2 regions of the Cellulosimicrobium sp. PMB13 genome follow, and region 1 is predicted to be linked to the other one. Evidence: predicted binding sites of a transcription regulator. Region 1 holds the regulator's gene; the other holds the start of a gene.
What was found. Region 1 encodes LexA, which represses DNA repair genes until DNA is damaged. Its sites were predicted from a motif close to TCGAACANNTGTTCGA; they were not measured.
Positions count from the first base shown of each region.

Region 2: a site for LexA is predicted at 12,134-12,149, ahead of V5D56_RS03855 (replicative DNA helicase). Genes of this name have one in related genera too.

Region 1 covers NZ_CP145910.1:2,775,841-2,791,328, forward strand. The annotation lists gene miaA (tRNA (adenosine(37)-N6)-dimethylallyltransferase MiaA) at 1-135, shown strand, start outside; gene dapF (diaminopimelate epimerase) at 132-1,154, shown strand; gene V5D56_RS12455 (class I SAM-dependent methyltransferase) at 1,178-1,849, opposite strand; gene hflX (GTPase HflX) at 1,984-3,531, shown strand; gene V5D56_RS12465 (ATP-dependent DNA helicase) at 3,677-5,800, shown strand; gene V5D56_RS12470 (L-lactate dehydrogenase) at 5,826-6,842, shown strand; gene lexA (transcriptional repressor LexA) at 6,951-7,679, opposite strand; gene V5D56_RS12480 (LysM peptidoglycan-binding domain-containing protein) at 8,072-8,479, shown strand; gene nrdR (transcriptional regulator NrdR) at 8,867-9,439, shown strand; gene V5D56_RS12490 (aldo/keto reductase) at 9,488-10,546, opposite strand; gene V5D56_RS12495 (DUF5302 domain-containing protein) at 10,711-10,905, shown strand; gene V5D56_RS12500 (pyridoxamine 5'-phosphate oxidase family protein) at 11,025-11,474, opposite strand; gene serA (phosphoglycerate dehydrogenase) at 11,565-12,764, opposite strand; gene V5D56_RS12510 (HelD family protein) at 12,837-15,104, opposite strand; gene V5D56_RS12515 (PP2C family protein-serine/threonine phosphatase) at 15,264-15,488, shown strand, end outside.
Region 2 covers NZ_CP145910.1:776,618-792,105, forward strand. The annotation lists gene V5D56_RS03800 (NADPH-dependent F420 reductase) at 1-112, opposite strand, end outside; gene V5D56_RS03805 (winged helix-turn-helix transcriptional regulator) at 220-585, shown strand; gene V5D56_RS03810 (discoidin domain-containing protein) at 899-2,419, shown strand; gene V5D56_RS03815 (TetR/AcrR family transcriptional regulator) at 2,609-3,238, opposite strand; gene V5D56_RS03820 (DUF1992 domain-containing protein) at 3,336-3,854, shown strand; gene V5D56_RS03825 (Lrp/AsnC family transcriptional regulator) at 3,930-4,388, opposite strand; gene V5D56_RS03830 (DUF2000 domain-containing protein) at 4,511-4,915, shown strand; gene V5D56_RS03835 (TetR family transcriptional regulator) at 5,177-5,761, opposite strand; gene V5D56_RS03840 (oxidoreductase) at 5,858-6,772, shown strand; gene V5D56_RS03845 (winged helix-turn-helix transcriptional regulator) at 6,860-7,279, opposite strand; gene V5D56_RS03850 (oxidoreductase) at 7,417-8,292, shown strand; gene V5D56_RS03855 (replicative DNA helicase) at 8,451-12,074, opposite strand; gene V5D56_RS03860 (MATE family efflux transporter) at 12,406-13,761, shown strand; gene rplI (50S ribosomal protein L9) at 13,971-14,417, opposite strand; gene rpsR (30S ribosomal protein S18) at 14,437-14,673, opposite strand; gene V5D56_RS03875 (single-stranded DNA-binding protein) at 14,765-15,310, opposite strand; gene rpsF (30S ribosomal protein S6) at 15,471-15,488, opposite strand, start outside.

The DNA of each region.
Region 1 (15,488 bases):
TCTCCGCGCCTGCTCGACGACGCGCTCGCCGTCGTCGCCGAGGGGGACGCCGGCGGTGGCGGTGTCCCGTCGGACCGCCGCGGGACGGACGAAGCGGACACGGGTGCGCCGGTGCGCCGTAGTCTGGGCTCATGACGCGCACCCGGTTCACGAAGGGCCACGGGACCCGCAACGACTTCGTGCTGCTCGCCGACACGAAGGGTGAGCTGGACCTCACGCCCGAGCTCGTGCGCGCGCTCGCCGACCGCCGCGGCGGCATCGGCGGCGACGGCGTGATCCGCCTCGTGCCCACGGCCCTCGTGCCCGAGTCGCGCGACGTCCTCGCGCAGGACCCGCACGCGATCTGGTTCATGGACTACCGCAACGCCGACGGCTCCGTCGCCGAGATGTGCGGCAACGGCGTGCGCGTCTTCGCGGCCTTCGCCGAGAGCCTCGGCCTCGTGAGCTTCGCGGGGGGCACCGAGGTCCCCGTCGGGACGCGCGCGGGCGTCAAGCGCGTGCGCAAGGAGGACGACGGCTGGTACGCGGTCGACATGGGGCCGTGGTTCCTGCCGGGCGGTCGCGACGCGCTGCGGGCCGGATTCGACGCGACGGTGGTCGTGCGCGGCTGGGAGGTCCCGCGCCCGGCGCTGAGCGTCGACCTGGGCAACCCGCACACCGTGCTCGCGCTCGCGCGCGAGGACCTGCTCGCGGACGCCGACCTCACGGACGCTCCCGTCGTCGATCCGGTGCCGCCGCGCGGCACGAACGTCGAGCTCGTCGTCCCCCTCGGCGAGACGGTCGCCGAGGACGGCACCGTCGTCGGTCACGTCCGCATGCGGGTGCACGAGCGCGGCGTGGGGGAGACGCCGTCGTGCGGGACGGGAGCGTGCGCGGCGGCGCTCGCCGTGCGCGTGTGGGGCGGTCCCGACGCCCCGGACACGTGGTTCGTGGACGTCCCGGGCGGGACCGTGCGCGTCCGGGCGCTCCCGGGCGACCACGTCGAGCTGGCCGGGTCGGCCGAGCTCGTCCACTCGGGCGAGGTCGACCTCGAGCGGCTCCTCGATCCCGTCGCGGCCGGGGCGCCCAGAGCGGTCGCCGGGGAGCCGAGCACGGCCGACGCGCCGCAGGCCGTACCGGCCACGGACACCGACGGCGAGCCCGCAGTCGTCTGAGGGCGCGCTCCTCAGGACGGGGTTCAGGCGCCGGGCGCCGTGACCTCCAGGACGCGGAAGCCCTTGGCGCTCGCGGCCCGGCCGACGACGACGCCGGGCATCGCGGGCTCGAGGTGCTCGACCAGCCAGCGCTGCAGCGAGTCGGCCCCGAGGTTGCGCTGCACGACGAGGTGCGCGACCGCGCCCGGCGCGAGCCGCGGCAGCCAGCGCAGCAGCATGCCGTGCAGCGCTTCCTTGCCCACGCGGATCGGCGGGTTGGACCACAGCGCGGCGAACGCGACGTCGTCGGGCACCGCGTCCGGCGTGACGGCCCGGACGCCGGTGAGGCCGAGACGCTCGGCGTTACGCCGCACGAGGTCGAGCGCCCGCTCGTTGACGTCCACCGCCCACACCGTCGCGTCGGGCGCGTCGAGGGCCATCGTCAGCGCGACCGGTCCCCAGCCGCACCCGAGGTCGAGCACGTGCGCACCCGTGCTGTCGGACGCGGACCCTGCCGACCGCGCGGCGAGGACGTCGCCCAGCGGCGGGACCGTGCGCAGCAGCACCTGCGTGCCGAGATCGAGGCGGCCGGGGGAGAAGATGCCGGACGCCACCTCCACCTCGACGTCCCTCCCGGCGAGCCGCACGGCGAGGGTGCGCCGCTCGGCCGCGGAGGCGGGGTTCGCGGTGAAGTAGTGGTCCGGCTCGTCGCTCACGAGGCGTGATCCTACGGGGGGATCGGACGCCCGCCGTGGAATCCGTTGGCACCGGGACGTTTCCGCGTGCCACGCTTGTTGTACCGACGGGCGCACAGCGCGCCCGCGAACCACTCCCGACCGGAAGGCGGCACATGACCCAGACCCCAGCGAACCCCACGTCGGCCCGACCAGAGCCGACCGACGCGACGCGGGACATCGCGAGCGACGTCGTGGCGCGGGTGCTCGCTCGGGCCGGGACGGCGCGCGCCGAGGGCGGCACGGTCCACGCGGAGCACGACGGCGAGCAGCTCGACCTCGCGGAGCGCGCGTCCCTGCGCCGCGTCGCGGGTCTCTCCACGGAGCTCCAGGACGTCACCGAGGTCGAGTACCGGCAGCTGCGGCTCGAGAAGGTCGTGCTCGTCGGCCTGTGGAGCTCGAGCCACGACGCGCGCGAGGAGGGCGCCGCCGCCAGCGCGGAGGACGCCGAGATCTCGCTGCGCGAGCTCGCCGCCCTCGCCGAGACCGCCGGGTCCCAGGTCCTCGACGGCGTGATCCAGCGCCGCGCGAAGCCCGACCCCGGCACGTATCTCGGGTCCGGCAAGGCCGCCGAACTCGCCGACGTCGTCGCCGCGAGCGGTGCCGACACCGTCGTGATCGACGGCGAGCTCGCACCCTCCCAGCGGCGTGCGCTCGAGGACATCGTCAAGGTCAAGGTCGTCGACCGGACCGCGCTGATCCTCGACATCTTCGCCCAGCACGCCAAGTCGCGGGAGGGCAAGGCCCAGGTCGAGCTCGCCCAGCTCGAGTACCTCCTGCCGCGCCTGCGCGGCTGGGGCGAGTCGATGTCCCGCCAGGCCGGTGGCCAGGTCGGCGGCGCCGGCGCGGGGATGGGCTCGCGCGGGCCCGGTGAGACGAAGATCGAGCTGGACCGGCGGCGCATCCGCAACCGCATGGCCAAGCTGCGCCGCGAGATCCAGGCCATGGCCCCCGGCCGCGAGACCAAGCGGTCGTCGCGCAAGCGCCACGCGATCCCCTCGGTCGCCATCGCGGGCTACACGAACGCGGGCAAGTCGAGCCTGCTCAACGCGCTCACGGGCGCAGGCGTGCTCGTCGAGAACGCGCTCTTCGCGACCCTCGACCCGACGGTCCGGCGCACGCGGACGGAGGACGGTCGCGTGTACACGCTCGCGGACACCGTCGGCTTCGTGCGCGCGCTGCCGCACCAGCTCGTCGAGGCGTTCCGGTCGACGCTCGAGGAGGTCGGCGAGGCCGACCTGCTGCTGCACGTCGTCGACGCGTCGCACCCGGACCCGGAGGGCCAGATCGCCGCGGTCCGGCACGTGCTCGCCGACATCCCGGGCGTCGAGGACGTCCTGGAGGTCGTCGTCCTCAACAAGGCCGACGTCGCCGACCCGGAGGTCGTCGACCGCATCCGGCGGCGCGAGCGGCGCACGGTCGTCGTGTCGGCGCACACGGGCGCGGGGATCGACGAGCTCCGGCAGCTCATCGCGGACGAGCTGCCGCGGCCCGACGTGACGATCGACGTCGTCGTGCCGTACCACCGCGGCGACCTCGTGCACCGTGTGCACACCGAGGGCGAGATCGACCACGAGGAGCACACGCCCGAGGGCACGCTCCTGCGGGGCCGCGTCGCGGAGGCGCTCGCGGCCGAGCTCGCCGGGGCGGTCCCGACCGCCTGACCGGCTCCCACCGCGCCTCGACCACGGACGGCGCCGCACGGTGCTCCGGTGCCGGCGGCGCCGTCGTGCGTCGTCGCTTCGGCCGTCGTCCACAGCCCCGTCGGGCCGCGCCCGCCGCGTCGGTGCCCGACCGTAGACTCGACGCGTGCCTCCCGTCTCGCCCGCCACGAACCGTCCGACCGAGGACACCGCGGCGGCGGACGGCCCGCCCACCCGTGACGCGGCGACGCTCGCCGGCGTCCCGGACGTCGACACGCTGCTCGACCTCGCCGTCGGGAAGCTCGGCGGCGCACGCCGGGACGGGCAGCACGCCATGGCACAGGCCGTCGCCGGGTCGATCGGGAGCGGTGAGCACCTCGTCGTCCAGGCCGGGACCGGCACGGGCAAGTCGCTCGGGTACCTCGTGCCCGCGGTGCGGCACGCCGTCGCGACCGACGAGCGCGTCGTCGTCTCGACGGCCACGCTCGCGCTCCAGCGCCAGGTCATCACCCGGGACCTCCCGCTCGTCGCGGAGGCGATCGGCGCAGAGCTGCCGCGCCCGGCCTCGATCGCCCTTCTCAAGGGCTGGCACAACTATGTGTGCGTCCACAAGGTGGCCGGCGGGTACCCGACGGACGAGCCGACGCTCTTCGACCTGCCTGGCGAGACGGCCGGCGCGACCGACCACCCGCTCGCGCGGGCCGACGGCCGCGCGGCGCCGTCGCTCGGCGAGCAGGTCGTGCGCGTGCGCGAGTGGGCCCAGGAGACGGCGACCGGTGACCGGGACGACCTCGTCCCCGGGGTGAGCGACAAGGCGTGGCGGCAGGTCTCGGTGACCGCTCTCGAGTGCCTCGGCCAGCGCTGCCCGCTGCTCGCCGAGTGCTTCCCCGACAAGGCCCGGGCGGCCGCGCGCGAGGCCGACGTCGTCGTGACGAACCACGCGATGCTCGGCATCGCCGCGATGGGCTCGCCGGGCGTGCTGCCCGAGCACGACGTGCTCGTGGTCGACGAGGCGCACGAGCTCGCCGACCGCGTGACGGCGGCCGCGACCGTCGACCTCTCCGTCCCCGCCATCGAGGGCGCCGCGCGCCTCGCGCGCCGGCACGGCGGCGCCACGACCGACGCGCTCGACGCCGCCTCCGCGGCCTTCGGCACCGTGGTCGGCGCCCTGCCCGCGGAGCGCTTCCCCGACGGGCTGCCCGACGGTGCGCGCGACGCCGTCGCAGCCGTGCGCGACGCGGCGCGCGAGGTGCTCTCGCGCCTCAAGCCCGAGACGGGCGTCCAGAAGCCCGCGACCCCGGACACGGGCCTGAAGATGGCGCAGTCGGCGATGCTCCAGCTCTTCGAGGTCGCCGAGCGGATGGCCGGGGACCCGACCGGGCACGACGTCCTCTGGTGCTCGCGGCCCGGCGAGGGCGGCTGGACCGCCGACCGGTTCGGCGAGGGCGCGAGCAGGCTCCACGCGGCGCCCCTCGGCGTCGCGGGTCTCATCCGTACCCACCTCCTCACCGAGCGCACCGGGGTCTTCACGTCCGCGACGCTCGCCCTCGGCGGGACCTTCGACGCCGTCGCCCGCACCTTCGGGCTGGGCGGGAGCGCGTCGGACGGCGAGGAGGCGCCGTCCTGGCGGGGCCTCGACGTCGGCAGCCCGTTCGACTACCCGCGCCAGGGGATCCTCTACGTCGCGAAGCACCTGCCGACACCCGGACGAGAGGCCGCGACCGAGCACCAGCTCGACGAGATCGCCGCGCTGGTCGAGGCGGCGGGTGGCCGGACGCTCGGGCTGTTCTCGTCTCGGCGGGCCGCCGTCGCTGCGGCCGAGGCGATGCGCGAGCGGCTCGACGTCCCCGTGCTGTGCCAGGGCGACGACCAGCTCCCCACGCTCGTGCGCGAGTTCGCCGACGACCCGGCGACGTGCCTGTTCGGGACGCTGTCGCTGTGGCAGGGCGTGGACGTCCCCGGTCCGTCGTGCCAGCTCGTGCTCATCGACCGCATCCCGTTCCCCCGGCCCGACGACCCCGTGCGGTCGGCGCGTGCCCGTGCCGTCGAGGCCGCGGGAGGGAACGGCTTCATGCAGGTGTCCGCGACGCACGCGGCGCTCCTGCTCGCGCAGGGTGCAGGACGTCTCGTCCGCTCCACGACAGACCGCGGAGTCGTCGCGGTCCTCGACCCCCGGCTCGTCACGGCGCGCTACGGCACGTTCCTCACGCGCTCGATGCCCGGCTTCTGGCAGACGACCGACCGCGAGGTCGCTGCCGCTGCGCTGAGGCGCCTCGCCGCCCTAGGCTGAGCGAAGACCACGAGACGGAGGCACGATGATCGACGCCGGCACCACCTTGCCCACCCCTGAGGAGAGCCGTGGAGGCCACGGGTCGAGGGCAGGAGCGCGGACCACGAAGCTGGCGATCGTCGGGGCCGGAGCCGTCGGGTCGACGCTCGCGTACGCGGCGCTCATGCGTGGGGCGGCGCGGACCGTCGCCATGCTGGACGTCAACCGGGCCAAGGTCGAGGCGGAGGTCCTCGACCTGCAGCACGGCATCCAGTTCATGCCCATGGCGAAGGTCGAGGGGTCCGACGACGTCGCGGTGTGCGCCGGCGCGGACGTCGTGGTGGTGACCGCGGGGGCGAAGCAGAAGCAGGGCCAGACGCGGCTCGATCTCGCCGAGGGCACGATCGGCCTCATGCGCACGATCCTCCCGGGGCTCGTCGAGGTCGCCCCGGACGCCGTCTACGTCATGGTGACGAACCCGGTCGACATCGTGACCTATGCGGCGCTGAAGTTCTCCGGGCTGCCGCCCGAGCGCCTGTTCGGCAGCGGGACGGTGCTCGACTCGTCGCGCCTGCGGTTCCTCGTCGCGCAGCACTGCGGCGTCGCGGTCCAGAACGTCCACGCCTACATCGCCGGGGAGCACGGCGACAGCGAGATCCCGCTGTGGAGCTCGGCGACGATCGGCGGCGTGCCGCTCCTCGAGTGGCCCGGGATCGCGGGACACCCGTCGCTCTCCGAGGACGCGCGCGAGGAGATCGCGCGCGAGGTGGTGCAGTCGGCGTACCGGATCATCGAGGGGAAGGGCGCGACGAACTACGCCGTCGGGCTCGCGGGGACGCGCATCATCGAGGCGGTCCTCGGCGACGAGCACCGGATCCTGCCCGTCTCGACGCTCCTGGACGGCGACCACGGGATCGAGGACGTGTGCCTCTCGCTCCCGACGCTGGTCGACCGCCGGGGTGCGAGCGAGCGTGTCCTGGTTCCGCTCTCCGACGCCGAGCTGGCCGGTCTGCAGAGCTCCGCGGCGTCGCTGCGCGAGGTCGCGCGGCGGTTCGGCCTGTAGGAGCACCGCACGACGACGGGCCGGTGACCCCACGAGGGGGATCACCGGCCCGTCGTCGCGAGGGCAGCGTCAGGGTGACGGCCGGTCGGTGCCGCCGGTGCCGCCGGGTCAGAGGCTGCGGAGCACGGACACGACGCGCCCGAGCACCTGTGCGTCGTCGCCGACGATCGGCTCGTACGCGGCGTTGTGCGGCACGAGCCAGACGTGGCCGTCGCCCCGCTTGAAGGTCTTCACCGTCGCCTCGCCGTCGATCATCGCGGCGACGATCTCGCCGTTCTCCGCGACGTTCTGCCGGCGCACGACGACCCAGTCGCCGTCGCAGATCGCGGCGTCGATCATGGAGTCGCCCTGCACCCGCAGGAGGAAGAGCTCGCCGTCGCCGACGAGCTGGCGCGGCAGCGGGAAGACGTCCTCGACGACCTGCTCGGCGAGGATCGGGCCGCCCGCGGCGATCCGCCCCACCACGGGGACGTAGGACGGCGCGGGGTGGGCCTCGTCGTGCATCTGCTCGTCGGGGACACGGACGAGAGGCGCGGCACGGCGGCCGTCGTCCGGCTGCACGACCTCGATGGCGCGCGGACGGTTCGGGTCCCGGCGCAGGTACCCCTTGCGCTCGAGCGTGGTGAGCTGGTGCTTGACCGAGGACGGGCTCGTCAGGCCGACGGCCTCACCGATCTCCCGCATGCTCGGGGGATACCCGCGCTGCTCGACGCAGGAGCGGATCGTGTCGAGGACCAGGCGCTGCCGTGGCGTCAGGCCGTCGCTTCCCGCCGTGCCGTCGGGAAGCTCGCGCACCTCGGCGAGCCCCCCGCTCGTGTCCCTGCCTCGTCCCGCCATCGTGGTCTCCGCCCTCGTCGCCTCACGGTCGGCGCCCTGCCGGGAGGAGTCCTCCCCGTACGGCACGCCGCCTCCTCGTCGTGGTGCGCCCGGCGCGGCCGGGGGCACCGGTCGACCTGATCCGGTGCGTCGTCCCTGGCGGGAGGCGTTCCGGGCCAGACCTGTCGGTGGACATGTCCGGCGAACCGACCTGGTCCCAGGTTAGGGGAGAGAGCACCGTGAATCAAACATCTGTTCGAGCATGTCTCGACTCCGTGGGCGGATCGTGGTAGACCTTCGTACAGGTGTTCTACGCACAGGTGTTCGATCCGCTCTCGGGTCGACGACGCAACCTCGCCGGGTCGGAGCGACCGGGGAAGGCGCTCCGGCGCCGGCGAGGGACGGAGGTAGTGATGACGAGTGTGACGTGGGGCGGCCTCGGCGGTCTGGCCGAGCAGCCGGAGCGGCAGGACCGACCCGTGCGGCGCGGCCAGGGTGGCGCGCGGTCGTCGACGGAGGTCTCGGCCGACGCGCCGCTGCGACTCACGCGGCGAGGGCGGATCGTCCTCGTCGTCGCCGTGGCGCTCCTGGTCCTGCTGGGCGCCCGCGTGGGCAGCGCCGTCGCGGGCTCGGCGGGGGAGCCCGAGGAGGTCCGGGTGCACGTCGTCGCCGCGGGCGAGACCCTCTGGGACCATGCTGCGGCTCTCGCCTCGCCCGGCGAGGACCTGCGCGACGTCGTGGCGCGGATCGTCGAGCTGAACGGCCTGTCGTCATCGGGTCTCCAGGCCGGGCAGCGGCTCGTGCTCCCGGTCGACGAGTGACTCGCGTCGCTGCTGTGACCTACGACACCTGGTCGCGGACGGCTCGTGGCGTTCCTGGGGTTGCGCTCTACGTTTAGGTCGACCTAAGTTAGTGTCACCTCACTCGCCGGGCTGGGGGGCCGGGCAGGAGGCGGGTCCGCGGTCATCCGCGACCTGTGAGCACGTCGGCGCACGCGAGGCGAGTCGCGCGCGAGATGGGGACGGGGGCGTCCCGACGGGGGCGACCGGCAACGGTCGCCCCCGTTCTGCGTTCCTCGGCCCGGCTCGCTCCCGCGGCCGCTGCGTCGGTACGGCCCCGGCGTGTTGCACCGTCGTGGGGCGGCGTCATACGTTCGTCGCGCCGCCCTCGCCCTGCGGGGTGCCGGGACCCAGCCGAGGAGAGCCGCCATGCACTGCCCGTTCTGCCGCCACGCGGACTCGCGTGTCGTCGACTCGCGGACGTCGGACGACGGCGCGTCGATCCGTCGCCGGCGCCAGTGCCCGCAGTGCAACCGCCGGTTCACGACGATCGAGACGGCGAGCCTGTCCGTCGTCAAGCGGTCGGGCGTCACCGAGCCCTTCTCGCGCGAGAAGATCGTCAACGGCGTCCGCAAGGCGTGCCAGGGCCGACCTGTCAACGAGGACGACCTCGCGCTCCTCGCCCAGCGCGTCGAGGAGACCATCCGCGCGAGCGGGAGCGCCGAGCTCGACGCGTACGAGATCGGTCTCGCGATCCTCGGCCCGCTCCGCGAGCTCGACGAGGTCGCGTACCTGCGGTTCGCGAGCGTGTACCAGGCGTTCGACTCCCTCGAGGACTTCGAGAGCGCCATCACGTCGTTGCGCGTCGAGCGCGAGGAGCGGACCGCAGCCCGGTTGACCGGGCTGACCGGCGACGCGGCCGTGCACGGCGACGGTGCCGACGGTGCTGGCGAGGTCGACGGGACGGCCGACGGCGTGGACGCCACGTCCCCGACGCGCTGACCGGCCCGCGCGGACGCGCCAGGGCCACGCGCGCGGGCGCGCCGGGAGTCAGAGGTCGCTGGAGCGGGCCGCCCAGAGGTTGATGCCGGTGTCCGCCGGGACCGACTCGACCGCGCGGAGCTCCTCGTCGGTGAGGGCCGGCGCGGCGAGCGCGGCGAGGTTGTCGTCGAGCTGGCGCGTCGAGCTCGCGCCGAGGAGCACCGACGTGACCCGCTCGTCGCGCAGCGCCCAGGCGATCGCCGTGGCGGCCAGCGAGCGGCCGTGCGAGCGTGCGAGCGCGTCGAGCCGTCGCACGTGCTCGAGGTTCTCCTCCGAGAGGAACTCACCGCGCAGAGGTCCGCCGCGTGCCGCGCGCGAGCCTCTCGGTGTCCCGCGCAGGTAGCGGTCCGTGAGCATGCCCTGCGCGAGCGGCGAGAACGCGACGACTCCCAGTCCGGCGTCCGCCGCGACGTCGAGCACGCTCTCTCCCGACGCGTCCGGGACCTCGATCCACCGGTTGAGCATCGAGTACGAGACCTGGGTCACGACGAGCTCGACCCCGAGCTCGGCAGCGACGTGCAGCGCCTCGCGCGTGCGCCGGGCGGAGTAGGACGAGATCCCGACGTGGCGGGCGCGCCCCGAGCGCACCGCGGCCCCGAGCGCGCCGACGGTCTCGTGGAGCGGGGTGGTCGGGTCGAAGCGGTGGCTGTAGAAGACGTCGACGTGGTCGAGGCCGAGCCGGCGCAGCGACGCGTCGAGGGACGACAAGAGGTACTTGCGCGAACCACCCTCCCCGTAGGGACCGGGTCCCATGCGGTAGCCCGCCTTGGTCGTCACGACGAGCTCGTCGCGGACGGGCCGCAGGTCGCGCGCGAGGAGGCGACCGAGCGACGACTCCGCCGCCCCTCCCGGTGGGCCGTAGTTGTTCGCGAGGTCCACGTGCGTCACGCCCCGGTCGACGGCGTGCAGGACGATCTCTCGTTGCGTCGCGAACGCGTCGGCCTCGCCGAAGTTCTGCCAGAGACCGAGGGAGAGCGCGGGAAGGGTCAGCCCGGTGCGGCCGAGCCGTCGGTGCGGCAGGTCGCCGGGGCCGGCGAGAGAGGCGTCGTCGGGAGCGGTACGGGGCACGTCCACGACGCTACCCGAGGCGGCGGCCGGGAAAGGACTGGCGCCGGCGCCGGGCGTAGGGGAGGCTGGCAGGGAGCCCGCGCCGTCGGGCTCGCGAGCATGCGACCTCGGCCGGGACGCGATCCCGGCCGAACCCACCTGACCCCGAGGACGAGGAGAACGCGATGGCGTCCGACCAGCAGCGCCCAGCAGCCGAGACGGCACCCAGCGACGAGGCCAAGGCGAAGTTCCGCGAGGCGCTCGACCGCAAGAACGCCGCGCGGCACCGGTCTGCGGACGGGGAGTCGAACACCGGTTCCGTGCACGGGTCGGAGACCGTCGGTCCGGTGCAGCGCACCTTCCGCCGCAAGTCCGGCTGACCGCTCGAGCCGTCCGACGGGACCTGCGCCGCCGAGTGCGGCCGGGTCCCGTCGTCGTCTCCGGACACGGGCGACGTGCCGCGCGGGTCGTCAGGAGCGCGCGTCGGGTGGCGCGCGCGTCAGGTGGCCGGTGCCCGGCGTCCTCCGCCGGTCCCGGCGGCCCGGCGGAACCGGCGCCCGCTCACGGCGTGCGGGTCGACCCGCACCCACTCCTCGGTCGGGACGTCCACGAGGGGCACGAGCGGCTCGACCACCGAGCCCGCTGCCGCGACCTGCTCCGCCGAGTCGAGGCGGCGCGCCGTCCCGCGCACGACGACGCTCCACGCGGAGTCCTCCTCGACCCCGTCCCACTCCAGGGCGACGCGGTCGTTCGTGACGAGCGTCGCGAGCTTGGTCCCCGGGATGGTGCGGAAGGTGAGCGTGCCGTCGTGCGCGCGCACGCTCACGGGGTAGATGTCGGGCTCGCCCTGGACGCTCACGGCGAGCCGGGAGACGTGCGTGCCGTCGATCAACGCCCAGCAGGTCGTGGTGTCGAGCACCTCGGCGGCGTCGTCCGTGTATCCGGTCATGCTCCATCGTGGCACCGCGGCCCCACCGGTGCGCAGACGACGAAGGTCCCCGGTGACGGGGACCTTCGCACCCGGTGGTCGAGCGCCCGGTCAGTCCAGGACGCGCAGGGCGATCGTCTGCTCCATGTCGGCGAGCGCGCTCACGACGGCCGGCTCGACACGCGAGCCGACGTCCGTGACGACGTAGCCGAGGTCGCCCCGCGTCGCGAGGAGCTGTCCCTCGATGTTGGTGCCGTGCTCGGCGAGCGTGGCGTTGACCGCCGCGAGCACACCCGGTGTGTTGCGGTGCAGGTGCGTGATGCGCGTGATCCCCGTCGTCTGCTCGAGCGCGAGGTTGGGCACGTTGACGCTGAGCGTCGTCGAGCCGGTCGTGAGGTAGTCCCGCAGCTTCGACGACACGAACTGCCCGATCGCCTCCTGCGCCTCCTCGGTCGACCCGCCGATGTGCGGGGTGAGGATGACGTTCGGCAGGCCGCGGAGCTCCGAGTGGAACGAGTCGCCCTTGCGCTTGGGCTCCTCCGGGAACACGTCGACAGCTGCTCCCGCGACGTGCCCCGACAGGATCGCCTCGCGCAGCGCGTCGTAGTCGACGACGAAACCGCGCGACAGGTTGAGGAAGATCGCGCCCGGTCGCATGCGGGCGATCTGCTTGGCCCCGAACATGCCGGCGTTCCCGGCACGGCCGTCGACGTGCAGCGTCACGACGTCCGCCGTCTCGAGCAGCTCGTCGAGCGTGTCCATGCGGCGGGCGTTGCCCAGCGCGAGCTTCTCCGCCGTGTCGTAGAACACGACGGACATGCCGAGGTTCTCCGCGACGACCGAGAGCTGCGTGCCGATGTTGCCGTAGCCCACGATCCCGAGCGTGCGCCCGCGGACCTCGTGGGCGCCCTCGGCGGACTTGTCCCAGACGCCGTCGTGCAGCGCCCGGTCGCGCTCGGTGAGGCGGCGCGTGAGGGCGATGATCTCGGCGAGCGCGAGCTCGACCACGGAGCGCGTGTTCTGGAACGGGGCGTTGAAGGCTGCCACGCCCTGGGCCGCGGCCGACCGCAGGTCGATCTGGTTGGTCCCGATGCAGAACGCCCCGAGCGCGACGAGGTCCGGTGCGTTCTCGAGCACGGTCGCGGTGACGTTCGTCTTGGACCGGATGCCGAGCAGGTGGACGCCCTGGAGGGCGTCGATCAGCTCGGACTCGTCGAGCGCTCCGGTGCGGACGGTGACGTCGATCCCCGCGGCCTCGAGGTTCGAGGCGGCGAGCGGGTGCAGGTTTTCGAGGAGGAGGGCGCGTAGCACACCCCCATGGTGCGCCCCGTCCGCGGTACGGACCAAACGGGTCTTGGCCCTCGGGACGACGTGAACGGGCGTCTACCGGGAGCCGAGCCCTGCGGGGAGGGGACGGGCGTGCACCACCACGAGACGCTGCGTGGGCCTCGTCATCGCGACGTAGAGGTCGGAGGCGCCCGAGGCGCCCCCGGCCACGTCGGCCGGCTCGACGAGGACGACCGCGTCGAACTCGAGCCCCTTGACCTGCACGGGGTCGAGGACGACGACGGGAGCGTCGGGGTCCGCGCGCCGGCCCGGGTCGGCCAGACCCAGCGCCGCCCGCACCGCCGGGAGGGCCGGTGCCGTCGCCACGACGGCGACGCGTCCCGCCTCGCTCCCGACGAACGCCGCGCGGGCGGACGCCACCTCGTGGCGCACCGCGTCGAGGACGGCGTCGCCCGGGACCGGCGCGCCCGCCCCGCCCGAGCCGTCCACCGCGCCGTCGGCGACCGGGACGTACCGCAGCGCGTCGGGGACCTCGCGCGCCGACGTGAGCGGCGAGACGGGCAGGCCCGCGGCGACGGCCGCCTCGCGCGCGGCGTCCGCGACGGCCGCCGGCGTGCGGTAGTTGACCGTCAGCTCGGCGAGACGCCAGGCGTCGCGCAGGACCGGGTCGAGCGCACCGGCCCACGAGCGGGCGCCCGCGAGCGACGACGTCTGCGCCACGTCGCCCACGATCGTGAACGACCGCGTCGGGCAGCGGCGCACCAGCATCCGCCACGCCATCGCCGAGAGCTCCTGCGCCTCGTCGACGACGACGTGCCCGTACGTCCAGCTCCGGTCCTGCGCAGCGCGCTCGGCCGTGGTGAGCCGGGGCCCGCTCGCCGCGAAGCGCTCCGCGAGCACGTCGGCGTCGACGATCCCGCCGCCCGCACCGGACGACTCGAGCACCTGGCGCGCGTACTCGAGGTCGCGCGCGCGCTCCGCGGACCGCGCCGCCGCCTCGGCGCGCTCGGCCTGGTCGTCCTCGCCCAGCAGGTCGGCCGCCTCGTCGAGCAGAGGGACGTCCGCCGCCGTCCACGGCGAGCCCTTGGGCCGTCCGAGCAGGCGGCGGTCGGCGGGCGAGAGCTCGGGGGCGGCCTCCGCGAGGCGGTGCGGCTTGGTGTACAGGTCCTCGATCAGCCGCTCGGGGGTGATGGGCAGCCAGGCGAGGTTGAGCGCGACGCGGACGTCGTGGTGCGACCGCAGGTCCTCGAGCGCGATCGTGCGGTCCTCGCCGACCAGCGGCTCGCCGAGCCGCGCGGCGTACTGGTCGACGAGGCGCCCGAGCATGTCGCGGACGAACGTCACGCGCGCGAGGTTGTGCGGCTTGTGCGTGCGTCGTGCCTTGGCGATGGCGTCGCGCACGTCGCGGCGGCGGATGACGAGGTCGTGCCCGTCGAGCCGGACGGGCACGTCCTGTGCCGGGACGCGCTCGCGCGCGCGCACGGCGCGACGCACCGCCGTCGCCATGACGGCCCGCCCCTTGACCTGTGCGACGCGCGGGTCCTCCTCGCCGTCCGCGACGAGGCCGGGAAGGAGGTCGGAGATGGTCGTGCTGACGACGCCCGTCTCGCCGAGGGACGGCAGGACCTGGTCGATGTAGCGCAGGAACGACAGGCTGGGGCCGACGAGCAGCACGCCCGAGCGCTCGAGCACGCGCCGGTGCGCGTAGAGGAGGTAGGCGGCACGGTGGAGCGCGACCGCGGTCTTGCCCGTCCCCGGTCCGCCCTGGACGACGAGCGCCCCGCCGAGCGGGGAGCGGATGATCGCGTCCTGCTCGGCCTGGATCGTCGCGACGATGTCGCCCATCCGGCCCGTGCGGCCCGCTGCCATCGCGGCGAGGAGGGCGCCCTCCCCGGAGAGCGTCGAGCCCGCGACGTCGGCGGGCGCGTCGAGGTCGAGCAGCTCGTCCTCGATCCCGGTGACCTCGCGGCGGTGGGTCACGAGGTGACGTCGGCGCACGACGCCGTCGGGGTGCGCCGCGGTCGCGCGGTAGAACGCCTGCGCGGCCGGTGCGCGCCAGTCCGTCAGCAGGCTCGTGTGCTCGGCGTCGGTGAGCCCGATGCGGCCCACGTACCGGCGCGTGGAGTCCTCCAGGTCGAGCCGGCCGAAGGCCAGCCGGTCCTCCACGGCGTCGAGCTGCGCCACCCGGTCCTCGTAGAGCGTCGCGAACGCGTCGCGCTCGCTGCGGTTCTGGGGCGACCCGGACGGCCCTGACCGGCGGACCGCGTCGAGGCGCGCACGGGACGCGGCACGCAGCTCGTCCAGACGTGCGTAGAGGATGTCCACGACCTCCTGCTCGAGCCGGAGCTCGTCCGAACGTCCCACGTCTTCCTCTCGTCCGTCCGCGTGCCACCTGCCGTGACGCGGCCGTCCATTATGGCCCACCCCATGACCCTTCACGGCACGCCCAGGCCGCCGTCCCGGGACCGGACCGGCGGGCCCGCTAGGATCGGTGGCCATGGCGACTGGTCGGGAGCGGACGTCGTGACCGGCGAGGTCCGGCACGGCCCGGTCGCGGGGACCTCCGGTCCCGGCGGGACGGGCAGCACCGGTCAGGGAGCCGCCGGTCCGGTCCGGTCCGTGCTCGCGCCGTCCGACGTGCTGCGGATCCTTCTCGTGGAGGACGACGACGGCGACGCCCTTCTCGTCGAGGAGCTGCTCTCCGACGCGAGCCTCAAGGTCGAGCTGCACCGCGCGACCACGCTCGAC
Region 2 (15,488 bases), 2.0 Mb from region 1:
CGTCCGCCTGGGGGCGGGACCGCCCACCGACGACGACGTCGTGCCCCGCGGCCACCCAACCCCGCGCGAGAGTGCTCCCCAGCGCGCCCGTCCCCAGGATCCCGATCCGCATCCGACGACCTCCCTCGACCTGACGGACGCCGTGCTCGACGTCGTGACACGAACCTAGGGACGGCGTTGCGCACCGGATGGTGCGTCAGGACGGCGCAGAGTGGGTGCATGAGCACGGCGGACCACGGTTTTGTCGCCGACTGCCGTGTGCGGGCGGCGACCGACGTCCTGACTCACCGATGGGACCCGGTGGTCCTCGCTGCCCTCGGCGAAGGACCAGAGCGCCGCGTCGACCTGAAGGACAAGATCGGCGGCATGCAGGACAAGCCGCGCACCGAGTCGCTCGCCCGGCTCGTCGGCTGGGGACTCGTCGAGCGCCGACGCCACCGTGAGTCGCCACCGAGAGTCGTGTACGCACTCACGACCCTGGGGCAGAGCATGCACGACGGGCCTCTGCTCGCCCTCGCCGCCTGGGCGGTCGACCATGGCGACGAGCTCCTGCGAGGCGAGGGCGAAACCGTGGCTGACGAATAGCCCACGTCATGCCGTGAGGTCGCCGGAGACCGACACGGCAGGGCCGCGCCTTGACGTCCTACCGACCGACCATTACCGTGCTTTTGCATACCCTCCAGTCAGAAGTCGCATGATCGCCATCCTAAAAGACAACGCTGTCAATTGGAGTCCCATGCAGAACTCTCACCTCTCGTCTCGAACGCGGCGCCTCAGCGCGGCACTGACCGGCAGCGCGATGCTCGCAGCCACGCTCGCCGCGACCCCGGCTCTGGCGGCGCCGACCGACGCCGAGCCACCACCAACCACCACAGGGGCCCCGACGTGCGGTGAGGACATGGGGATCCCCGACTCCAAGATCTCCATCCAGCTGTACACGCACGTCGGTGAGCTCGGGTCCTCCGGCACACCGTCGCCGGAGACGCTGGACCGCGTGCTCGGCGAGGTCGCCGACGCCGGGTTCACCAACGTCGAGCCGTACAACCAGCCCTACTCGATGCCGGCCGCGGAGTACCAGGCGATCCTCGACAAGCACGGCCTCGAGGTGTCGTCGAGCCACGGCAGCACGAGCTGGGACACGTGGCCCGAGACCGTCGCCTACGCCGTCGCACTGGGCCAGGACTACATCGGGACCGGCGGGATGGCGGGCGGCTACAGCACCTACGACGAAGCGCTCGCGACCGCGGCGTACGCCAACCAGCTCGGCGAGTACTCGACCGCCAACGGCGCGGGCAAGTTGGTGCTGCACAACCACCAGAGCGAGCTCACCACGCGGTACCCCCACCCGGAGACGGGTGAGATGGTCAGCGCCTGGCAGGTCATCGAGGAGAACACCGACCCGCGCTACGTGACGTTCGAGCTCGACGTCGGCTGGGCCGCCGACGCCGGCATCGACGTCCCGGCGTGGATCGAGGAGTACGGGGACCGCATCGAGCACCTCCACATCAAGGACGCCGTGAACGTCGACGCGGAGGGCGACATGCGGCAGGTCGCGCTCGGCAACGGTGACATCGACCTCCCGGCGATCATCGCCGCGGCCGAGCCGAACGTCGAGTACTACACCTACGAGTGGGACTGGGCGCCGTCCTTCGAGACCTCGGCGGAGTCCTACGAGTACCTGCGCTGCTACCTGTCCGACGACGATGGCGGCGGGGGCGGCGACGACGAGGAGTCGCTGGCTCTCGGCCGGCCGGTGACGGCCTCCAGCATCGACGAGCCCGGCCACGAGGCCGAGATGGCGGTGGACGGCAACGCCGGCACCCGGTGGGGCAGCGCATGGAGCCAACCCGAGTGGATCGCGGTGGACCTCGGCGCCGACTACGACCTGGACCGCGTCGTGATCGACTGGGAGACCGCGTTCGCGTCTGGGTACGAGATCCAGACCTCGCCGGACGGCGAGACCTGGACCACGGTGCACACCGTCACCGACGGTGACGGCTTCTTCGACGAGCTGGACGTCTCGGGCACGGGCCGGCACGTGCGCCTCTACGCCACGGAGCGCGCGACGCAGTGGGGCTTCTCCCTCTACGAGCTCGAGATCTACGGCACGCCGAGCGGCGGACAGCCGGAGCTGGACCTCGACGCCGAGGTCCAGCCGCGGTGCATCGCCGGCCAGGCCTACCTCGCCGTCCGCGCGACCAACGGCGAGGACTCACCGGTCGACGTGACCCTCGCGACGCCCTTCGGCACCCGCGAGTTCGCGGACGTGGACCCCGGCACGAACGCGTACCAGGCGTTCGGAGTGCGCTCGACCTCGGTCGCGAGCGGCTCGGTGACCGTCACGGGTACGGGGACGGTCGACGGCGAGGACGTCACCTCGACGTTCGACCTCGACCACGACGAGCTCACCTGCTCCTGACCATCTCCTGGATCGCTCGATCCTCTCGAAGGTCTTGAACGTCGAGGCCGCCCGAGCGCACTGACCCGGCACCCGCCGGCCTCTGGACGAGGCCGGCGGGTGCCTCGTCACGTCCGCCACCCTGCTCGCGCCGGCAGCCACGAAGCCCGCCGGGGTTATGGACCGGCGGGGGTCGCGATCGTGCGTGTCCTACGCAGACGTCACCGCGCGTCCTTGTCTCGGGCGCGGGGACGACGCCTCGGTGAAGAGGCGACTCAGATGCTGGTCGATGGCAGCCAGCGCGGCCTGGGGCTCGATCACCTCGAGCTCGAGCAGGGGAGCGAACCCGGTCAGCGCAAGGATGAGATCTGTCTCGATGTCCGGGTCACTGTCCGGGGCGATCTGGCCCTGCGCGATCGCCTGTCGGACGAGGCGCTCGATCATGGCGCGACCGTCACGGAGCCCGAGGGCCACCTGCCTGCGCAGTGCCGGGTCGTGCAGCGCCTCGAGGACATACGCGGCGCTCATCCGGGACGAGGCACGGGCGTCGGGATGCAGAGGCAACATCTCGGCGAGCACCACGCGCAGCACGTCCCTGGGGTGCGGAGGCTGGTCGAGCCCGGCCAGCCCGCCCGCGACCCGGTCGGCGGTCCGGTCTGCGGCGAACTCCATCGCAAAGGTCAGCATCGCCGCACGGGACACGAAGTAGTGCTGGAGCTGCCCGAGCGAGACGCCCGCCTCGCGGGCGACCTCACGCAGGGTCGCCCGGGTCCAGCCGTGCTGGTCGACGACCCGCCACAGTGCGTGCGCGATCACCTCGCGTCGTTCCTGGTGGTCCACGAGCTTCGGCACCGTTCCCCCTCGCGTTGGCAATACGCGTGACACAATACAAGCGTATGGCAAACCAGGCGTGTGCACACCACGGGACGGAGCGACGATGGCTGACCCGCACCCACCACCCGCGTTCTTCAACCCGTACGCGGTCGCCATCGACGACGAGGTGGCGATCGCGCTGCTGGCTGACATGCATGTTCGGAGGGCGATCGAACGAGGCGAGTTCGACAACCTGCCCGGCAGCGGCAAACCCCTCGACATGCCTGACCGCCACGACCCCGTCTGGTGGCTGAAGAACCTCCTGAAGCGCGAGAGGCTCGTGCTGCTGCCGGCCTCGTTCCAGCTGCGCAAGGAAGACGCCGCACTGGATGAACGCCTCGACGAGATGTGGAGCGAGGCGGACGTGCGTCACGAGATCGAGGAGTTCAACAGGCGAGTGCTTCGCGGCCGCTACCAGCCGGCCGCCGGGCCGCCCCTGGTCACCATGCCGCGGGACGTCGAAGCGACGATCGCTGCATGGGCGGATCGCCGCGCGAAGCGGGCCGCGGAAGCACGGTCGAGGGCTCGTGCGGACGCGCCTGATGAAGGGCGTCGTCACCGTCGACGCACCCGTCGACGGTGACGGTGGTTACGCTTCGTCGCACAGGCCTCGGAGAGCGAACGAGGTAGCACCTGGTGGTGCCAGAACCGGAGGGTCCTATTCGGGGAGGCGTTCGATGACTTCCTTGTGCGCGCTCTGGTAGACGATCTGGCTTCGGAAGCTGAGGACCTCGCGGCGTTGGCTGAGGCGGTCGACGAGGAAGTCGTGGAGCCGTGCGAGGTCGGGGACGGCGACATGGATGAGGAAGTCCTCTTCGCCGGCGATGACGTAGACGGCCAGGACCTCGGGCATCTCGATCGTGGCGGCCTTGAACGAGTCGATGACTGAACGGCTGAGCGGGCGCAGGCGGGTGGAGACGAACGCCTCGACGCCGCGGTTCAAGGTCGCGGGCGCTATGACGGCCCGGTAGCCGAGGATCGCCCCGCGGGCGCGCAGCGCGCGCACGCGCTCGAGGCAGGTCGAGGGCGCGACGCCCAGGCGCCGGGCGAGCTCACGATTGGTCTGCCGTGCATCTCGTTGCAGTTCGGTGATGATCGCCGAATCAAGTTCGTCCACGCGTCGAGGCTACCTCTCCTCGCCGAACGAAATTCGCCGGCAGCGCTCTTACCTGGTTTCAGGTGTCTAGTGTGTTGCCGTCCTGCTGGTCGAATGAATGCTCCTGGGTGGAAAGGATGCACATGCTGAAGATCGTTCTGGTGCTTCGCGAGGACCTGTCGCGCGCGCACGCGGCGAACGCCGCGGCGGTACTGGGTCTGGCCCTGGGTGGACGGTTGACGGACTCCGTCGCGCCCGACGGGCCGGACGCATCCGGGGCGACGCACGCAGGGCTGAACCCGGTGCCCGTCCCCACGCTGGCCGCGTCCGGGGACCAGCTCGCCGAGCTCCACGCGGCCGCGGCCGCGCGCGAGGACCTGACCGTCGTCGGCTTCAACGAGGTCGCGCGCCGCTCGCGCACCTACCCGGAGTACGAGGAGGCGCTGGCCGCGACACCGAGCGAGGAGATCGAGTACGTGGGCGTCATCCTGCACGGTCCGCGCAATCAGGTCACCCGGCTCACCAAGCGTCTCGCGCTGGTCTCATGAGCACGTCGCGGTACCGGCTCGGGGTGCTGGCCGGGACGGGGATGCTGCTCGGCAGCCTGGTCGGTCCGGTGCGCTGACCCTGCCGTCCCTGGCGGCCGAGTCGCAGGTCCGGCGTCGTTGGTCGCGTGGCGCCGGGTGGTTCCTCTCGGGTCCTGCTTGATGCACGCCTCTCGACGCGCGAGGGGCATGCTCGGCCACCGGCACGACTCCCCGTGGGCTACACCCACGGAGCAAGAACGGGCGGCGATGCGTCCGGGACAGTCACGGAGACACGTCCTGAGGCGCGGTGAGGCGAGCCACGGCGTCCTTGATCGTCTGGCGCTGCGCCGCCGGGGGGACGAGGGCCGTGACGTCCTCGGATTGCTGGACCCACATGGTGGCGATCGTCAGCACGAGCGCCAGCACCTGTTCTGCGCTGAACTCTCCAGTGAGGATGCCGCGTTCCTGTGCGGCCGCGATCGTGCGGACTTTCTCCCGCATCGACTCCGTCACGGTGTCACGCTGCGCGGCGGCGCCCCGTTCGCGCTGGTACCAGGTGAGGAACCGCACGACCTCGGGATGCGCGAGGTTCGCGTCGTGCAGCCTGGCCGCATACTCCGGAAGGTCGTCGGCGTCGATCGGAACCTCGGAGACGGTCCGGTGGACCACCTCGTCGAAGACGCCGTCGAACAGCTCCTGCTTGCCGGCGTAGAACGAGTACACGAGGCCAGGGCTGATCTTCGCGCGACGGGCGATGCGCTCGACCCGGGCACCGGCGAGCCCGACCTCGGCGAACTCACGGAGTGAGGCCTCGAGCAGCCGCGTCCGCTTTGCCTCGGGGTCCCTCGTGCGTGGTTCCGACGTCACACGTCCAACCTAATAACTGAACGTTCATTTGACAAGCGAGCCACTGCGCCCCATTCTCGGAGAGTTAGTGAATGAACCTTCAGTAAGGAGTCGTCGATGAAGCGCTGGACCCCGAAACACATCCCCGATCAGGCTGGTCGCACCGCCCTCGTGACAGGGGCGAACAGCGGTATCGGCTTGGAGACTGCCCGTGTTCTCGCGGAGCGCGGTGCGCGAGTCCTGCTCGCCGGGCGCAGTGAGGTCAAGCTTGTCGAAGCGGCCCACGCGATCCGCGTGACCGCGCCGTCGGCCGTCCTGGGGACCGTCGTCGTCGACCTCGCGGACCTGGATTCGGTGCGCGAGGCCGCAACCCGGATCGCGCAGCACGAGACCATCGATCTGCTGATCAACAACGCCGGGGTGATGAACCTGCCCGAACGCACCACGACCGCAGACGGGTTCGAGACGACGTTCGGCACCAACCACCTGGGCCACTTCGCACTCGACGCGCAGGTCTGGCCGGCCGTGCTCCGCTCCCGCTCCGCACGCGTCGTGACGGTCACCGCGATCGCGTCACGCTGGCCGTCGGGCAGGCTCCGCGACCTCCAGAGCGAGGTCCGCTACCGCCCCATGGGCGCGTACGCGAAGTCCAAGCGAGCCAACGCGGTCTACGCCCTCGAGCTCGATCGGCGAGCGAGGGCGGCGGGGCGCAAGGTCGCTTCCATCGTCGTGCACCCGGGCGCGGCCATGACCGGTCTGCAGCGCCACGGCGGCAACCCGGTGGCACGTGCGGTCACCTCACTCGCCGAGCGGCTCCTGATGGGCTCGGCCGAGGGCGCGTCCTGGCCGACCTTGTACGCAGCGACGAGCGACGACGCCCTCGGTGGGACGTTCTACGGTCCGGCTGGCCGTGACCAGATGTCTGGTGCCCCCGCGCCGGCGAACGTCCCACGAGTCGCGGCAGACCCCGAGGTCGGCGCCTGGCTCTGGACCGAGAGCGAACGACTCACCGGGGTGACCTTCGCCGTCTGACCTCCGCTATGAGCTCGAGGTGCTGTGCCTACGGCACCGACGCGCCCTCTGGTGGGCGACGCGGAGCGGAGGACGGCGTGGACTCGCTCACGCCGCTCGGGTGTCGTAATCCTCTCGGTGGGTGAACACGTCGTCCATGTGGTCCTGCGCCCAGGACTTGAGGGTGCGCATCGTCTCCTGGAGCGAGAGTCCGAGCTCGGTCAGTTCGTAGGAGACCGTGACCGGAACCGTCGCGACGACGGTCCGGGTCACCAGGCCGTCCCGCTCCAGCGAGCGCAGCGTCTGCGTGAGCATCTTCTGGCTGACACCGGCCACGCGCCGGGAGAGCTCCGAGAAGCGCATCGGCCGAGCTGCGTCCTCGGGCGCCGAGCAGGCGTCGCCCAGGGCCGCGAGGACCAGGGTCACCCACTTGTTGGAGAGCCGGTCGAGCAGCTGCCGGCTCGGGCAGGTGGCGAGGAAGGCGTCGTACTCCACCTTCGCCAGCGCGCGCTGCTGCGCGGCGGTCATCGTCACAATCGCTTCCTCTCCCGACACCTCTGGTGCCTTACGCACTTTGAGGTGCCTCCTTCCGTCTGGTGACCGACTGCTCGGATCATGGCATGCCGAGCGGCTCGCCCGAGCGCTCCGATCCGAAAGGCAGCACCTTGACGAACATCTCGACCACGCTTCCCGGTGGCGCCTGGACCCTGGGCGACCTGCCGGTCACCCGCTTCGGGTACGGCGCGATGCAGCTCGCCGGCCCGGGGGTGCTGGGCCCGCCCGCCGACCACGACGGCGCCCTCGCCGTCCTGCGTGAGGCCGTCGACCTGGGCATCACCCACATCGACACCAGCGATGCCTACGGGCCACGGGACACCAACGAGCTCATCCGCGAGGCTCTGCAGCCCTACCCCGACTCGCTGCACGTCGTCACCAAGGTCGGTGCGACGCGAGACGCCCAGGGTGGCTGGCCCACCGCCCGACGACCCGAGGACGTGCGCCGCCAGGTGCACGACAACCTCGAGTCCCTCGGCATCGACGCGCTGAGCGTGGTCAACCTGCGGCTGGGCAACGCCACTGGCCCCGTCCAGGAGCCCATCGCCGACTCCTTCGGAGTCCTCGTGGACCTGCAGCGGGAGGGCCTGATCCGCCACCTGGGTATCAGCAACGCCACCCCTGAGCAGGTCCGTGAGGCGCGATCGATCGCCCCGATCGTGTCGGTACAGAACATGTACAACCTCGCCGTCCGGGCCGACGACGCGCTGATCGACGAGCTGGCCGGTGACGGAATCGCCTACGTGCCCTTCTTCCCGCTGGGCGGCTTCACACCGCTGCAGTCCTCCACCCTCTCCACCGTGGCACGACGACTGGAGACGACGCCGACGGCGGTGGCGCTGAGCTGGCTGCTGCAGCGCTCGCCCAACATCCTGCTCATCCCGGGCACCAAGTCCGTGGCGCACCTGAGGGAGAACGTCGCGCGCGCCAACCTCCCCCTCTCCGCCGCAGACCTCGGAGAGCTCGATCAGATCGGCGCAGTCTGACGCGGCCAGTCGCCGCGTGTCCGCGCCCACCGGCGTGGGCACGCGGCGTCTCCCTCGGTGCGAAGCTGCAAGCCGCGGGCATCTCGCCGGTTCAACCAGACGGAGGATCGGTCAAAGTAGCCTGCATCTCGACAGCATCTCGACATGCCCGTGGGCGACTACATCTGCATGTCGGCGAAGCGTTGGTAGTGCCCCTGGAACGCCACGGTGATCGTGTCCGTCGGGCCGTTACGGTGCTTGGCCACGATCAGGTCTGCTTCGCCGGCACGCGGCGACTCCTTCTCGTAGGCGTCCTCACGGTGCAGCAAGATCACCACGTCCGCATCCTGCTCGATGCTGTTGTGCGCCGCGATCCCGTTGGCGATGAAGTTGTGACCGTCGAGCACCGTGGCGTCGAAGACCTGCTTCTCCCCCATCGGCTCGATCGCGACCACCTCGTCCCACAGCAGGTCGTTGACCGCCATGATCTCGAGCTCCTCGCTCTCGAGCACCGCCGCGATCTTGCCGAGCCGGTGCCGGGAGGGTGCGTTCTTCCACAAAGCGCTCCCGCAGAACTGGGTGCCGATCGCCGAAGCGAACTCCCGCTGCGTCATGCCACGCTCGACGAGGATCTCGCGCACGTCCTCCCAGACCTGGCGAGGTACGGTGTCGACATTGGTGTTCGAACGCGTATCCCGGATGATCGCCAACAGCTTCTCGGCGATGTCGCCGCGGTCTCCGTGCACGCCGATCTCCTGGAGGAACCGGCGCTGGTCGTCCACACCGCTGACGTCGAGCGAGTAGCCGGGGCGGTAGTCGCCCTTGAGCGTCGTCCGGCGTAGCCGCGTCGAGATGCCGAACCGGAGCAGGAGCCGCGACAGGCCGTCGACGAGCTCACGCGAGGTGGAGGCGTAGTAGATACGCCCGCTGCGTCCGTTCTCGTTCACGGTCACCGAGCCGTCAGTCGCCCAGATGTGCTTGATGAAGAGCGCGATCTGACGCTTCGGCAGGTGGAAGACGCTCGTCGGGATGAACTTCTCGTGGCTCCGCGCGCCGAACAGACCCATCTCGTCCAGCCACTCGGCGATCGGGTTCCGTCGACCACGGGCGAGCCGGTACGGCGCCGGGAGCCGCAGCGTGGTGCATCGCGCGGCCGCGTACTCGTCACGGATGGGGGTGATCCCGAACGCCGTGGCCGCCTCACTGACGGCCGTGAGATTTCGTTCGTCGATCGAGGCGTAGCGGATCGGCTGACGCTTGACGAACGACCCGTCACCGAGGAGATGGGCCAGCATGACGACCTTCCGGTCGTCCCACTCGGCGTTCCGCTCGGGACCAGGGACGTGGCGCGGAACACCGATGCGCGAACCGACCTCGAGCTCGCCGAGCGGCGTCCAGCCGTCGTAGGTGAGGAACGGGTGGTTCGCAGTCGCCTCGACCTCCTTGCCCGACGCGAGCCGCATCCGGAAGACGGGCTTCACGCCCGTCGGGAACACGTGCGTGAGGTGCCGGCGCACGTACTGGAGACGATCGTTGAGCGCCCACACCGGGACGTCCTTGGCGTTGAGGGCGAACAGCTCTCCCATCGTCGTCTCGGCGCCCGTGTCGGCGCGCAGGATCTTCGTGTCCTCGGTCAGGCAGCCGGACTCACGAAGGTCGCTCATCTGCGGCTTCTTGTCGCCGCGCTGTTCCGGACCACGGTTCAGCTGAGAGATGGCAATAACCGGGACTTCTAGTTCTTTCGCGAGCAGCTTGAGCGCACGCGAGAACTCCGAGACCTCCTGCTGTCGCGACTCGACGCGCTTGCCCGAGGACATGAGCTGGAGGTAGTCGATCACGACGAGCTTGAGGTCGTGGCGCTGCTTGAGCCGCCGGCACTTCGCGCGGATCTCCATGAGCGACATGTTCGGCGAGTCGTCGATGAACAGCGGCGCCTCGGCGACCTTGCCCATCGTGCCGGCGAGCTTCTGCCAGTCGCCGTCGTCCATCTTGCCGGAGCGCATGCGCGTCAACGGGACCCGTGCTTCGGCCGCGAGCAGACGCATCGTGATCTCGTTGCGGCTCATCTCCAGGGAGAAGATGACGGACGCCATCTGGTGGTGCACCGCGGCGTGCGTCGCGACGTTGATGCCGAGCACGGAGTTGTGCGTCGGCACCATCGACCGACCCGCCAGGTACAGGTGGGAGGGGTGCTCGACCTCGACGCAACGCACCGGCACCGACTCGACCCGCCGCACGTCGACGACGAAGCGTGACGTCAGCCTCGCGGTGCCCGGGCGACGTCGGTCCTTGTGGACGAGGCGCTTGCGCTCCAGCGCGAAGACGTCGTCATCTGTCGTGAAGGTGATCGTGTAGGCCGTCGATGACGCCTCGCTCCGACCCTTCACCGCCCTCGTCGACCAGCCCGTGCGATATCCGAGCGTGTGCACCAGCTCCCGCGTCTCGGACGCGAGGCGCCCGTTGGTCAGCGTGATCTGCACGCTGCCCGTGGGGTCCACCGTTCCGTCCGCGTCCAGGAGTCCCGCCAGCAGCTCTCGTCGCTGGACCTCGCTGGCCCGCAGGTACGGCTCCGGAATGCGCGACGTCGCCGCCTCACCGAGGGCACGCAGCTGGTCGTCGGTCGGCTCCGTCGAGTAGCCCAGGCCCTCGATCCGCATCGCGATCTCAGGATCGGCAGAGGTGAACTCTGCCCGACGTGAGCTCCCGTCACCCAGCCAGACACCCAGGGCGTACGGATGGATCGGCAGCTCGGCCTCCGGGAGAGCCAACGGGGCCGCCGTCGCGATGGAGTGGTTCACACGCCCGTCCGCCGTGGTGCACCTCACCGTGGCGGCGATCTCCTCGGTCGTGCGGACGGACGACTCAGGCGTCTCGCCACCGCGCACCACGCGACGCTGCGCACGGGTCGACGTCACCCACTGGTGCTGGGCGTCCGCGACGATCACGGTGCCGTCGTCGAGCTCGACCTCGTAGCAGGGGCGTCCGACCATCACCTCGGTGGCGGCGACGACGCGGGTCGGCGTCCCGTCGGCCGCGACGAGCAGGTCGCCGACGGCTACGTCCCCCATCGTCGTCCAGCCGGACGGCGTGGGCAGCGGCGTGTCGAGGGCGAGGGCCTTGCCGATGGCCGGTCGCGCCGCGACGACGATCATCTGACCCGGGTGCAGCCCGTTCGTCAGCCGGTCGAAGTCGGAGTACCCGGTCGGCACGCCGGTCATGCCCTCGCCGCGGCCCTGCGCGGCCTCGATCTCGTCGAACGTGGGGCCCAGGATGTCGGACAGCGGCGCGTAGTCCTCCGTCGTCCGCCGCTCGGTGACGGCGTACACCTCGGCCTGGGCGTTGTTGACGATCTCGTCGACGTCGCCGCCGTCGGTCGCGTACCCGAGCTGGACGATGCGCGTCCCGGCCTCGACGAGGCGGCGCAGCACCGCGCGCTCGCGCACGATGCGCGCGTAGTACCCGGCGTTGGCGGCGGTCGGAACACCCGCCATGAGGTCGTGGATGTACGGGGCTCCACCGATCCGCTGGAGCTCTCCGCGCTTCGTCAGCTCCGCGACGACGGTGATGGCGTCCGCCGGCTCGCCGCGACCGTAGAGGTCGATGATCGCGTCGTAGACAAGCTCGTGCGCCGGGCGGTAGAAGTCGTTGCCGCGGATCTGCTCGATGACGTCGGCGATCGCGTCCTTGGAGAGCAGCATGCCGCCGAGGACGCTCATCTCGGCCGCGACGTCCTGAGGCGGCGTGCGGTCGAACCCGGAGTGACCGGATCCCCCGTAGCTCTCCTCGAGCTCGTCGATCGACATGCGCCCCTCGTTCCCCCGGGGACACGGCCCTCTCGGGGGCGCCCCGGGCATCGCCCGCGTCGTACACGTGTTCTACAGCGGGCCACCCACACGACTGTCCCGGTGGCCGCACCTTCTGATCCGACAGGCACGACCCCGCGACACTAGATCCGCCTCCCGGGCACCGCAAACGTGCCTGTGCACAGGCCGGTGGACAGACGGGGGGCAGCCTGTGGACACACCCCCTCGTGCTGTGCACACCCGGTGGACAACCATGTGGACAACGAGGGGATATCCCTGTGTACAGGCGGCCGGAGCCCGCCTGACCAGCCCTTTCACTACCCTCAGGGGTGTGGACGAAAGAAAGTTCGACGACACGCCGACGACACGCCGGTCGCTGCTCGACCGGCAGATCCTCGCCCTCGCCGTGCCTGCCCTCGGCGCCCTCGTCGCGGAGCCGCTCTTCGTCCTCGTCGACTCGGCCGTCGTCGGACACCTCGGCACCGCACAGCTCGCCGGGTTGTCCCTCGCCTCGACGCTGCTCGTCACGCTCGTCGGCCTGTGCGTCTTCCTCGCGTATGCGACCACGGCCGCCGTCGCGCGACGCCTCGGCGCCGGCCAGGAGCGTGAGGCGCTGCAGTCCGGCGTCGACGGGCTGTGGCTCGCGCTCGGCCTCGGGATCCTGCTCGCGGGCCTCCTGTGGATCACCGCGCCCTGGGCCGTCGGCGCGATGGGCGGGACGGGCGACGTCGCGGAACACGCCGTCGTGTATCTGCGCTGGTCGGCTTTCGGCCTCCCCGGCATGCTCCTCGTCCTCGCCTCCACGGGCGTGCTCCGCGGGCTCCAGGACACCCGCACGCCCCTGTGGGTCGCGGCGGGCGGCGCGACGGCCAACGCGGTGCTCAACGTCGTCCTCGTCTACGGCGTCGGCCTGGGGATCGCCGGGTCCGGCATCGGCACGGCCGTTGCCCAGCTCGGCATGGGCGCGATCCTCGTCGCGGTCGTCGTGCGCGGTGCCCGACGCCGCGGCGCGGCCCTGCGTCCCGCAGCCGGCGGCATCTGGGCCAACGTCCTCGCGGGCACGCCGCTCTTCGTCCGCACCCTCTCGCTGCGCCTCGCGATCCTCCTCACCGTCTTCGTCGCCACCGGGCTCGGCGAGGTCACGCTCGCGGGCTACCAGGTCGTCGCCTCCGTCTGGGGGCTCGCCGCGTTCGCGCTGGACGCGCTCGCCATCGCCGCGCAGGCGCTCGTCGGCTACGGCCTCGGCGCCGACGACGTCCCTCGCGTCCGCGCGGTCCTGCGCCGCACGCTGCAGTGGGGTGTCGCGGCCGGGGCTCTCCTCGGTCTCGTCATGGCGGCGGGCGGCTGGTGGTTCGCGCTCCTCTTCACGTCGGACCCCGACGTGCGGACCGCCGTCGCCCTCGGCATGGCCGTCTGCGGCCTGCTCCTGCCCATGGCCGGCTGGGTGTTCGTCCTCGACGGTGTCCTCATCGGCGCCGGCGACGGCCGCTTCCTCGCCTGGGCGGGCATGCTCACGCTCGTCGTCTACGTACCGTTCGCTCTCGCCGTCCGGCACTGGGCGCCCGACGGCGCGGCCGGGCTCGCGTGGCTCTGGCTCGCCTTTGCGGGGGTCTTCATGGCAGCGCGTGCCGTGACCACCGGGCTCCGCGCCCGCGGCTCGCGCTGGATGGTCACCGGCACCGCCTGACCCGCGCGAGGTGTCAGCACCTCACGGGTCCCTGAGCCCGCGCAGCGCTGACAACCCTGAGGGCCCCAGAGCTGTCAGCACCCCACAGGTCCAGAGGCCGGTGCAGTGCTGACGACGCGCACGGGCTCGCGACGCACGAAGGCCCGGCCCCTCCGGAGAGGGACCGGGCCTTCGACGTCCGAGCCCGAGGGCTCAGGGGTACTGCGGGATCAGGCAGCGACGACCTTCACCGCGACGGTCGCGGAGACCTCGGGGTGCAGGCGGACGGAGACCGTGTAGTCACCCGTCGCCTTGATCGGCTGACCGATCTCGATCTTGCGCTTGTCGACCGACGAGCCGGCAGCGGCGACCGCGGACGCGATGTCCGCCGTCGTCACGGCGCCGAAGAGACGACCGGCAGCGCCGGCCTTCGCCTCGACGACGACCGGCTTCGACTGCAGCGAGTCGCGGATCGCCTTCGCGTCGTCGAGCGACGCGATCTCGCGGGTCTTGCGCGCCTTGCGGATCGCGGAGACCTGCGACTCGGCGCCCTTCGACCACGGCGTGGCGAGCTTGCGCGGGACGAGGTAGTTGCGGGCGTACCCGTCCTTGACCTCGACGACGTCGCCGGGCTCACCGAGACCGGTGACCTCGTGCGTCAGGATCAGCTTGGCCATGAGTTCTTCCCCTTCCTGCTCAGCGAGCCGTCGACGTGTACGGCAGCAGAGCCATCTCGCGGGCGTTCTTCACCGCACGGGCGATCTGGCGCTGCTCCTGGACGGAGACGCCGGTCACGCGACGCGCGCGGATCTTGCCGCGGTCGGAGATGAACTTGCGCAGCAGCGCGGTGTCCTTGTAGTCGACCGACTCGATCTTGGCCGACTTCAGCGGGTTGGACTTCTTCTTGGGCTTGCGCACCACAGGCTTCGCCATGGTGTTGCTCCTCTACAAGGTGCGATCTGCGCCCTGGCCGCTCACGCGGCGTCAGGCACCAGATGTCGGGTGTTCTGGGTGAGGCGGACGGTCAGAACGGGGGCTCGTCCGAGAACGAACCACCGGACGACGCGGGGCCTGCCGTGGCCCACGGGTCGTTCTGCTGCTGACCGCCGCCGGAAGCGCTGAATCCGCCACCGCCGGAGGCTCCGCCGGAGCCTCCGAAGCCGCCACCGCCGCCGCCGAAGTTGCCGCCGCCACCGCCACCCGAGCGCTGGGCCCGGGTGACCTTCGCGGAGGCGTAGCGCAGGGACGGACCGATCTCGTCCACCTGCAGCTCGACGACGGTGCGCTTCTCTCCCTCACGGGTCTCGTACGAGCGCTGGACGAGACGGCCCTGCACGATGACGCGCATGCCCTTCGTCAGCGACTCCGCGACGTTCTCCGCGGCCTCGCGCCAGATCGAGCAGCGCATGAACAGCGTGTCGCCGTCCTTCCACTCGTTCGACTGGCGGTCGAAGGTCCGCGGCGTCGACGCCACCGTGAAGTTGGCCACCGCCGCACCCGCAGGGGTGAAGCGCAGCTCAGGGTCACCCGTGAGGTTCCCGATCACCGTGATGACGGTGTCACCTGCCATGGCCTGCTCCTTCGTGGTTCGTCGGTGTCGTCGGCGTCGTGTCTCGACTCGTACGATCTCTCGCCGCTCGCGCGTCGGCCCATCCCATCACGCGGCGCCCACACGCGCTACGGCGTGGGGACGACCCGTGGACGAGGGCCGAGAGGGGGTGCGGGGAGGGTCAGCGAGCGTCCGTGCG